3 regions of the Peribacillus sp. FSL K6-5616 genome follow, and region 3 is predicted to be linked to each of the others. Evidence: riboswitches for the same ligand, from Rfam matches in the RefSeq annotation. Region 3 holds a riboswitch; each other region holds the start of a gene.
The links. A riboswitch is a leader RNA that binds a small molecule or an ion and turns the genes downstream of it on or off. The one in region 3 is predicted to bind lysine.

Region 1 (3,288 bases), 450 kb from region 3:
ATGTAAGCCGCATTCCTCCGATGAAAAATGCGGCTGTTTGAAATATTATTTAAGGGTTTAATACCCTCGATTCCGATCTACCATTCCACTTAAGGGTTGTTCACTTGAAAATCGCTTTAGATTTTCTATGAAAAAGTTGCTCACTTCGTTAATCGTACTTGGCCCTGACAGGTGGGAAGTGACAAACACATTGGGCATGGACCAGAAGGCATGTTCTTTTGGCAACGGTTCTGTCTCAAATACATCGAGGACTGCTCCCTGAAGATGTCCTTCCCTCATGACAGATAGTAAATCCCCTTCATCTATCAATGCACCGCGGCCAACGTTGATAAGGTAAGCGTTGGGTTTCATGGCTAAAAGAAGGTCCTGGTTAATGATATGATAAGTGGAATTTGTTAAAGGAAGGGTTAGGACCAAATAATCCAGATCTTTTACAAATTCACCCCATTGATCTGGAGTAAAGTGGAGATCCACGAGTGTTGCTTGTTTTCCACTAAAGCTTAACCCATGTACATACATATCAAATGCTCGAGCTTTACGTACAAGTTCAGCGCCAATCGATCCAAGTCCGGCGATCCCGATTGTTTTCCCTTTTAGGGTTTCAGAAATGAAAGGATCCCACCTCCGCTCCAATTGCGATTGTTTCATCCGAGGACCGTCTTTCACTATGTCCAAGAGAAACAAAAATACATATTCAGAGATGTAAGCACCAAATTGGTCCATAATTCGAGTTAATGTAATGTTTTGAGGTATCGATTGGTCTGCAATCAAATCATTGACCCCTGCTCCCATTGATTGAAACCAGCGAACGGATGAGGCAATTGGCTTACATAGTAATTGTGTCGGGAAATTCCACCCCAAAATAACTTCAGTGCCTGGTAAATATTTTTCTGCTTCCTCCAAAGTTTTCGCTGTCTTTACCGATATGAACCCACTATTGCGGATACGATCAGCATAAGCATCGACCTCTGTCTGAATAGGACTAAATACAAGAATGTTTGGTTTGTGTGTACCCCCCATTGGCTCTCTCCTTATTGATTCTTTAAATATAGTATAAATTCTTCCACCTGAGTCGTACATGGATAAAAAAGCAGTGCATTACTTTCGAGTATGCACTGCTTTTTAAAATTTCTCCAGAATCATTCGTTTTATTTATTTAACAAAATGGCTTCTGCGTTACCAGGCTGCAGAGCTGTTTGCAGTGTTCTTTTTTCTTCATCGTTTAAAGGGACCATTGGTAAGCGGACACCTCCAACATTTAATCCCCGCATATTTAATGCTGATTTTACTGGTGCCGGGCTTGGTGCAGCAAATAATGCTTTCATGATTGGAAGAAGGGTACGATGTGCAGCGGCAGCACCATGGACATCACCATTTTTAAAGCTATTGATCATTTCTTGCATTTCATTACCAATTATGTGTGAAGAAACCGAAACGATGCCTGCTCCACCGATGGCTAAAACCGGTAATGTTAACCCATCATCGCCGCTGTATAAAGTAAAATCACTAGTTGTTTTGCTTATGATTTGTGCCATGGCATCCAAGTCACCGCTTGCTTCTTTTACTGCCACGATATTGTTAATTTTTGAGAGACTAACAATCGTCTCCACTGACATGTTTACAACGCTTCGTCCTGGAATATTATATAGCATTACCGGTAATGATGTGGAATGGGCAATAGCGCTAAAGTGCTGAAATAATCCTTCTTGAGACGGCTTGTTATAGTAGGGGGTAACGAGCATGATTCCGTCGACTCCTGCTGCCTCCGCTTGCCTTGTTAAGCTGATGGAAGCTCTCGTGTTATTTGAGCCGGTTCCAGCTATGACTGGAACTCTTCCATCAACAACTTCTACAACAAATTTGAATAAATCCACTTTCTCTTCTTGAGTTAATGTAGGGGACTCTCCAGTAGTACCGGTTATTACTAATCCATCAGAACCATTAGCAATTAAATAGTTTACTAAAGTTCTCGTAGCATTAAAATCAACCTCTTCATTATGATTGAACGGGGTAACCATTGCGGTTAAAACTTGGCCAAAATTCATAACTTCACACCCTTTAGTATAATTTTTAAAAATATTCAGAGGTGGTTAGGGCCATTCAGGAGTAAACGCAAAAAAGCAACAACGAGGATTCGCTGCTGCAGTAGAAACAATATTTACCAAAAAAATGTTTCCGCGCATAAGATAGCCCTCCATATAGTTTCCTATATGACAGTCCTGTATTTATTCAATAGCAGAACCAGCTTCAAGAACATGAGATTCTTTCCGCTTCGGCAAATTCCCCTTTCCACAATAGTCATAGGATCTCATTCTCCTCAAAATGTGTACTAATGGTCTTTGCTCCTCTATCCTCACTTCAAAAGATTCCGAAGTAAGAAAATATTTAATTGATTGTAATATAACAGGGAATCCATTCTGTTGCAAGCCTAATTATGAAGTTTTTTAAGAATGCTAGAAATCTATGGAAATGGCTAGAGTATTGGGGTGGATTCATCTTTATTAGTTATTATGTAAAACTCAATATAATAGTTTTATAAAACAAACTGTATGAAAAGTTTTACCCTTTTATAGTCAGTTTTTACAATTGATATATCTTATAGAAGGAATTAGTATTTATCTTATGAATACCTAGAATAATGATCAAGGAGGAGGATAACATGACTAATGCAAAACTAACAAAGGATAGAAAAGATATGAAAATTCGTGATGTTTGGGAAGCAAGAAAACGAATAGCTTCAATTGTAAGTAGAACTCCATTGATTCAATCTACTATACTATCAGAAAAAACTGGCCGTCCTGTTTTCTTAAAGCTTGAAAATGTCCATGAGGTTGGAGCATTTAAAGTAAGGGGAGCTGCCAATAAGATACTCAGCTTGAGTGAAGAAGCAAAGAAACGTGGGGTTGCAACGTTTTCAACTGGAAACCATGGTATGGCTGTAGCATATGTAGCAAAAAAAATAGGGATTGATGCTGTTGTATGCATTTCAAATCGAGTACCAAAAGCAAAAGTTGATTCATTAAAAAGACTGGGAGCTCAAATTGAGATAGTTGGTGATAGCCAAGATGCCGCAGGAGAGCGTTGCTATGAGCTGGAAAGAGGGAAAGGATTAACGGTGATTCAACCATTTGATGATCCTCACGTCATAGCTGGACAAGGAACAATTGGCTTGGAATTGTTAGAGGATCTTCCTAATCTAACAGATGTAATTGTTCCCCTTTCAGGTGGTGGGCTTCTCTCCGGAATTGGCTTGGCATTAAAGTCATGTGATCGTGACATAAGAGTAAC
Region 2 (3,288 bases), 1.2 Mb from region 3:
ATGTGACATGTCCATTTTACTCCTGACTTCTATGTGCGTCAAGAAAACGGATACAAGAAATCTCTTTTTCAGAATAGATTTTATTGGATTAAATTGGGTATTTTTTGATTGTCAAGATGATATTTTGAAGAAATTTCTAATTAAACTATTAATATCCCGGAATAATTTCTCATTTTTTTCCAATTGTTATTTAAATAAATAAAAAACAGTATAATTTGCAAAAGAAATACGTTTATAATAGATTTACAGAAAGAGGCGATAAATCATGAAAAAAAATATTGCTGCTGCGATAGAAGAAGAGATTCAACCTGAAGAAATTCAAACTGAAGAATTCCAAGTTCCAGCTTTCGGATACGAATTAATCAGAGAAGTTCTATTGAACGATATTCTCGGAAAAGACTCTAATCAAATCCTCTATTGGGCAGGTAAACAATTAGCAAGAAAATTCCCATTGAATGGCGATCAGGAAGTGATTGAATTTTTCCAAAGCGCTGGATGGGGCAATCTGGAAATCTTGAAGTATACGAAACACGAGATGGAATTATCCCTGACGGGTGAAATAATCAGCCGCCGCCTGGATTTACATCCTGATTGTCACTTCCAACTTGAAGCCGGTTTCCTTGCCGAGCAGTTTACACTGCAAAAAAAATTCCTCAGCGAATCAACGGAAGAAATCAAACGCCGCGCAAAAAAAGTGATATTCACCATCCAATGGGATCCAAGAGATCCAATCTAATGAGCCCTGAAAACAGACTTACCCTTTTTACCGGAAGTCTGTTTTTTATTGGACTCCTGACACTTAAGCTAGCACATTTGCATGCTGACCAAGTTTAAATGCCTCATGAAGGGATTCAACCGCCTTCACCATTTCCTTTTCATTGACGACGGTCGAAACTTTAATTTCCGATGTGCTGACCATTTTCACCTGGATGCCTGTATTGGCCATCACTTCAAACATTTCGGCAGCCACTCCCGGATTGGATACCATACCGGAACCGACGATGGACACTTTGGCCAACCCGCTCTCCGTTTCGACTCGGTCGAATCCCAATTGTTCTTTATTATTTTCCAGCACGATCAAGGCCGCTTCCGTATCTTCACTTTTTGTGGAAAAAGATAGATTGGTCGTATCCTCGGCAGTCATGCTTTGTATGATGATGTCCACATTGATCCGGTTTTTCGCAAGCGTCGTGAAGATAGTGGATAATGCACCTAGTGATTGGGGCAAACCATATATGGTGACCCTCGTAATACTGTCTTCAAAAGCAATGCCTCGTACAATTAAGTTTTCTTCCATAGTTGCTTCCTCCTCTATGATCGTACCTGATTCTCTCTCCATGCTTGAACGGACTTCAAGCGGAATTTGATAATTTTTTGCATATTCGACAGCCCTTGGGTGAAGGACGCCCGCCCCCAGGTTGGCAAGTTCCAGCATTTCATCGTAAGAAATGGATTGGAGTTTTCTCGCGCCTTTTATGTAGCGTGGGTCCGTTGTGAAAACACCCGTTACATCCGTATATATATCGCATCTATCCGCATTCAGCGCTGCAGCGATGGCAACCGCCGTCGTATCGGAACCGCCTCGCCCTAAGGTAGTGATTTCCCCATTTGCATCGTTACCCTGGAAACCGGCTACGACCACTATTTTCTTCTCCTGAAGCTGAGCTTGGATCCTCGTGGCATCGATGTTTAAAATCCGGGCATTCCCATGAACGGATTCCGTTTGCATGCCAGCCTGCCAGCCAGTATACGAAATGGCTTCATGTCCTTCTTCAATCAGTGCCATCGTTAACAGGGAAATCGTTACCTGTTCCCCAGTCGTCAAAAGCATATCCATTTCCCTCTTGCTCGGGGATCCGGAAATATCACGCGCCATGGAAACCAATTGGTCCGTTGTTTTCCCCATAGCTGAAACAACGACGACCACCTCATTTCCATTCTCCGCTTCCTCGATTACCCGATTGGCAACATTTTTGATTTTTTCTACGCTACCGACGGAGGTTCCGCCGAATTTTTGAACGATTAATGCCATCCTCATGCACCCTCTCTACTTTTTAGGCAATAAAAAAAGCAATGAGAAATATCTCATTGCTGTGGTCACATATCTAATACTGTAAACACAGTGAGATAGCTCTCCAGGGTATAAACCCTGACAATCCGCCATTTCTTAAATGTCGGACCAGGAGGACAAGGTATGAGTCTTGTCTTCCTTCGGCGTCATCCCCTTTCAAAACCTTTCATGGAAGCTCATACTTCTCCAGGTTTTTACTCTTGAATTCCGCACCTCTATCAGCACTTTTAAGTTGTCTAGTTAAAAATTCCTTTTAATCATAGCATAGAGATTTATCGGTAGCAAGATTATTCTTGTAATTTTCTAACGATTCCCTCGGCTACACCTTTTGGCATGCCAGCTTCCATGATTTCCTCGGCCGTCGCCTCTTTGATTTTCTTCAATGATCCAAAATGCCTTAATAATTGCTTCCTTCGCTTTTCCCCGACTCCTGGAATATCATCAAGCTGGGAATGAACCGCATTTTTCCCGCGTAGCTGGCGATGAAACGTAATCGCGAACCGGTGCACTTCATCCTGAATTCTTTGCAATAGGTAAAATTCCTGGCTCCGTGAATCAAGAGGTACGAGTTCAAGCGGATTTCCGATCATCAATTGCGAGGTCCTATGCTTTTCATCCTTAATGAGGCCTGAAAGTGGAATATCCAAGCCCAATTCATTTTCCAGAATATCCCGAACCGCTTCGACATGTCCCTTTCCGCCATCGATGATGATCAAATCCGGAAGCGGCAGCCCTTCTTTCAATACTCGTGAATACCTTCTTCTGACCACTTCACGCATCGATTCATAATCATCAGGTCCCCGGACCGTCTTGATCTTATATTTTCGGTATTCTCTTTTTTCCGGCTTCCCATCAATGAACACGACTAAAGCGGAAACGGGGTCACTTCCCTGGATATTGGAGTTATCGAAAGCTTCAATTCGATGCGGGGTGTAGATGCCCAGTTGTTTCCCGAGGTTTTCCACCGCATTGATCGTTCTTTCTTCATCCCTTTCAATCAAAGAGAATTTTTCCTGAAGGGCAATGGAGGCATTTTTATTCGCCAATTTAAGCATGTCTTTTTTCGCTCCCCGTTTCGGGTGAATCGTTTTGACACCAAGCAGCCCTTCGGCCATTTCGGCATCCACTGATTCAGGCAGCAAGATTTCCTTTGGTTTAAAGTGGTTCGTAATCTCGTAAAACTGACCGAGGAATGTAAGAAGTTCCTGTTCCGGTTC
Region 3 (3,288 bases):
TCTCCGGTTAGGGAAGAACAGGTCCTTTGCGTATTATTTTGATTTAAGGTCACATTCCTCAAGCGGAATGATTTTCGTTTTATGCTTAATTTTATAGCCGAACCATAGAACGAAAAATAGAATCAAGCCAATGTAGGAAACGAACATTGAATTCCAGTCGATCCCATCGCTGCTGAAAGCCTGATAGCCTTGTCCGATGATAATGATAATACAAAGGACAAGTGCGAATATAGGTCCGAATGGGAAGCCTTTTGCCCGGAATGGTAAAGCATTCATATCAAGGCCTTGAGCGGCGTAAGCTTTGCGGAACCGATAATGGGCAATCGCAATCCCTACCCAGGTGACGAATCCTGCCATGCCTGAAGCGTTCAATAACCAGATATAAACGACGCCATCCCCGAAAAATGAAGCTAAGAATGCAACGCAGCCAACTAAAGAAGTCACGATAAGTGCATTCACGGGCACTCCTCTTTTATCTAACTTACCTAGGAATTTCGGTGCTTTCCCATCACGTGCCAAGTCCCATAACATACGGGTTGAAGCGTACATGCCAGAGTTACCGGCAGAGAGTACGGATGATAAAATGATCGCGTTCATGATGGATGCAGCAAATGCAAGGCCGGCCCGTTCAAATACAAGCGTGAATGGACTTACGGCAACATCTTGACTCAATAAACGTGAATCCGTAAACGGAATGATCATTCCAATAACGAAAATTGCAAGGATATAGAACAAGAGGATGCGCCAGAAAACGGATCTGATCGCTTTTGGGATATTTTTTTCTGGATCTTCACTTTCACCAGCAGTCACTCCAAGCAATTCCGTTCCTTGGAAAGAAAAGCCGGCAGCCATGAATACGCCTAGAATCGTGAAGAACCCTCCGTTAAAGGGACCTTCGCCCATTGTGAAATTGGAAAAACCGATTGGGTCATTCCCACCCATGATTCCGAGAATGATCAGAACACCCGTAATCAAGAAAATGACGACTGTCACGACCTTGATCATGGCAAACCAGAATTCTGTTTCCCCGAAACCTTTAACTGACATGTAATTGATAAGAAACATAGTGATTAACGCAATGGCACTCCAGATAAATGAAGGGCTATCCGGGAACCAGAACTTCATAATTAAGACAACGGCTGCCAATTCGGCGGCAATGGTGATTGCCCAGTTATACCAGTAGTTCCAACCAATCGCAAAACCGAAGGACGGATCGACGAATTTGGATGCATAGACACGGAACGAACCGGCCACTGGCATGAACGCTGCCATTTCTGCAAGACTTGTCATTAAGTAATAAACCATGATGCCGATGACCGCGTATGCCACCAAGGCACCGCCGGGACCGGCTGAATGAATGGCACCGCCACTTGCTAAAAATAAACCTGTTCCTATCGTTCCACCTAATGAAATCATCATTAAATGACGCGCTTTCAGGCTCCTTTTCAATTCAGTAGGGCTTGAAGGTGATTGTGAATTTGACAATTGATGTTACACTCCTTTTTATTGGAAGGGAACGAAAAATAAAAAAACAGCAGTCGAAAAAGATCGACGGCTGTTTATAATAAACCCGTTTATCCTTCCGAAGATAGCTCCCCACGCTTTTAAAAAAAACGTGACAGTGGTGTTCCTATTCGGTTACACCGCCAGCAAGAATATACATGGAATATACCCTAACTTCGGCAACTTATCCTTTCAAACGGAGTCTTTAATTTTCCAGAATCTCGTCCGTTTTACTTTTATAAGCTGCAGCCTCTAACTCATCGGTAAATGAGGAAGTATTCAATTTTCTAAAATCGTTGGCGTCAGTTTGTAGGTGACAGGTGACGTCGGACGATTTTACTCATGAAATTCATGCAATCGCTAATAGATTGCTAGTAATTGAGTAAACTTTACTATATCAAAATTATAAAATAACTTCTGGGATATCGCAATGATTATTTTATGTGGTTATTTTTTCCTAGTTAATGAATGAAGGCAGGAAGGAAGAATCAAGTGACGATATACTAAAATATAGCACATCCTGATAACTAAACGGTTTTCCGTTTTATTAGGGCATAGTCCAGTTTTACATGTTTGACCTCTTCAGGATTCTCAAAGAGATCCACTGCCATTTTCCCGATCCATTCCAGCGGTAAGGAAATGGTCGTGATGTCGAGCATTTCGCCAAGGCTATCATTATTGAAGCCGAGAATGGCCACATCTTCCGGTACCCTTATACCCGATTTCCTAGCGGTAAGAATGAAGCCCGCCGCCGTGTCATCATTCGTGATGATGATGGCTTCAGGTTTATCCATCATCGAATTCCATTCCTGAAACAATTGTTCACCGTCTTTGATGTGATAACTGCCTTCAAACAGCCATGCTTCATTGTTTATCAGTTGATGTTTACTCATGATATCGTTAAAGGCCTTTGTACGATGGGAACTATTTCTGCTCTTTTTACGGCCGAGGCTGTATCCGATTTTCTTATATCCTTTAGCAATCACGTACTCAAGGGCACAGGAGAAAGCTGCATAATGATCAATGCTGATGGATGAGAATTCAGCCTGGGCGGTATCTTCACATAAAATAATCGGTCCGTATTTTTGATAATCCAAGAGGATTTTCATTTCCGAAATCCTTGAACAAACGATAATGCCATCGAGCTGCTTCATTTGCAGCATATTAAAAGCCTGGATCTCTTTCTCCCTGTCATAATTTGTTTGAAAGATGACGATATGACAGCCAATTGCATTTGCCTGTTTTGTGATTCCGTTAACGATTGCCCCGTAATATGGGTGATTGTTGAAGGGGATGATGACGCCGATAAGGTTGGTTTTCCCTTTTGAAAGATGAATGGCGTTGATGTTTCTCGTATAATTCAAACGATTGATCGCTTCTAAGACGCTCTTTCTTTTATCGGGGCTTACATATGGATGATCATTCAATACACGAGACACTGTTGAGACAGATACACCAGCACATTGAGCTATTTCTTTAATATTTGTCATGGTATCACCGTTTTTCTTTTTTTATATTGTACAGTATGAAACCCATTTCAGGGCAAGGGAACAGTGTGGGACTGCTGAAGATTTCTTCAAATAAGGTCTTGTTATGGTATTGGTTTCATCCTTTAAGATTGGTCTAAGTCTTAGAGGAGGAGGAAATCATGATGTTCCAAACTTTAATCACCTTGTTTGTGCTTTGCGGAATCGAATTGGGATTTGCGTACTTGGCCATTTCCTTGAAACAGGAGAAATGAGTGGCAATGCCCGTCAAGAAGTCCGCGGCTTTATGCGCGGAAAC

Region 1: it holds a riboswitch for lysine, as region 3 does, so the genes downstream of both, dapA (4-hydroxy-tetrahydrodipicolinate synthase) here and MHB45_RS22605 (amino acid permease) in region 3, are expected to answer to the same signal.
Region 2: it holds a riboswitch for lysine, as region 3 does, so the genes downstream of both, MHB45_RS16315 (aspartate kinase) here and MHB45_RS22605 (amino acid permease) in region 3, are expected to answer to the same signal.

What each region holds. Positions count from the first base shown of each region.
Region 1 covers NZ_JBBOYT010000001.1:4,188,151-4,191,438, reverse strand. The annotation lists gene MHB45_RS20300 (D-2-hydroxyacid dehydrogenase) at 58-1,020, opposite strand; gene dapA (4-hydroxy-tetrahydrodipicolinate synthase) at 1,149-2,045, opposite strand; lysine riboswitch at 2,180-2,358, opposite strand; gene eutB (hydroxyectoine utilization dehydratase EutB) at 2,660-3,288, shown strand, end outside.
Region 2 covers NZ_JBBOYT010000001.1:3,402,448-3,405,735, forward strand. The annotation lists gene MHB45_RS16310 (YslB family protein) at 266-736, shown strand; gene MHB45_RS16315 (aspartate kinase) at 800-2,032, opposite strand; lysine riboswitch at 2,121-2,297, opposite strand; gene uvrC (excinuclease ABC subunit UvrC) at 2,359-3,288, opposite strand, start outside.
Region 3 covers NZ_JBBOYT010000001.1:4,641,546-4,644,833, reverse strand. The annotation lists gene MHB45_RS22605 (amino acid permease) at 34-1,485, opposite strand; lysine riboswitch at 1,582-1,766, opposite strand; gene MHB45_RS22600 (LacI family DNA-binding transcriptional regulator) at 2,031-2,993, opposite strand.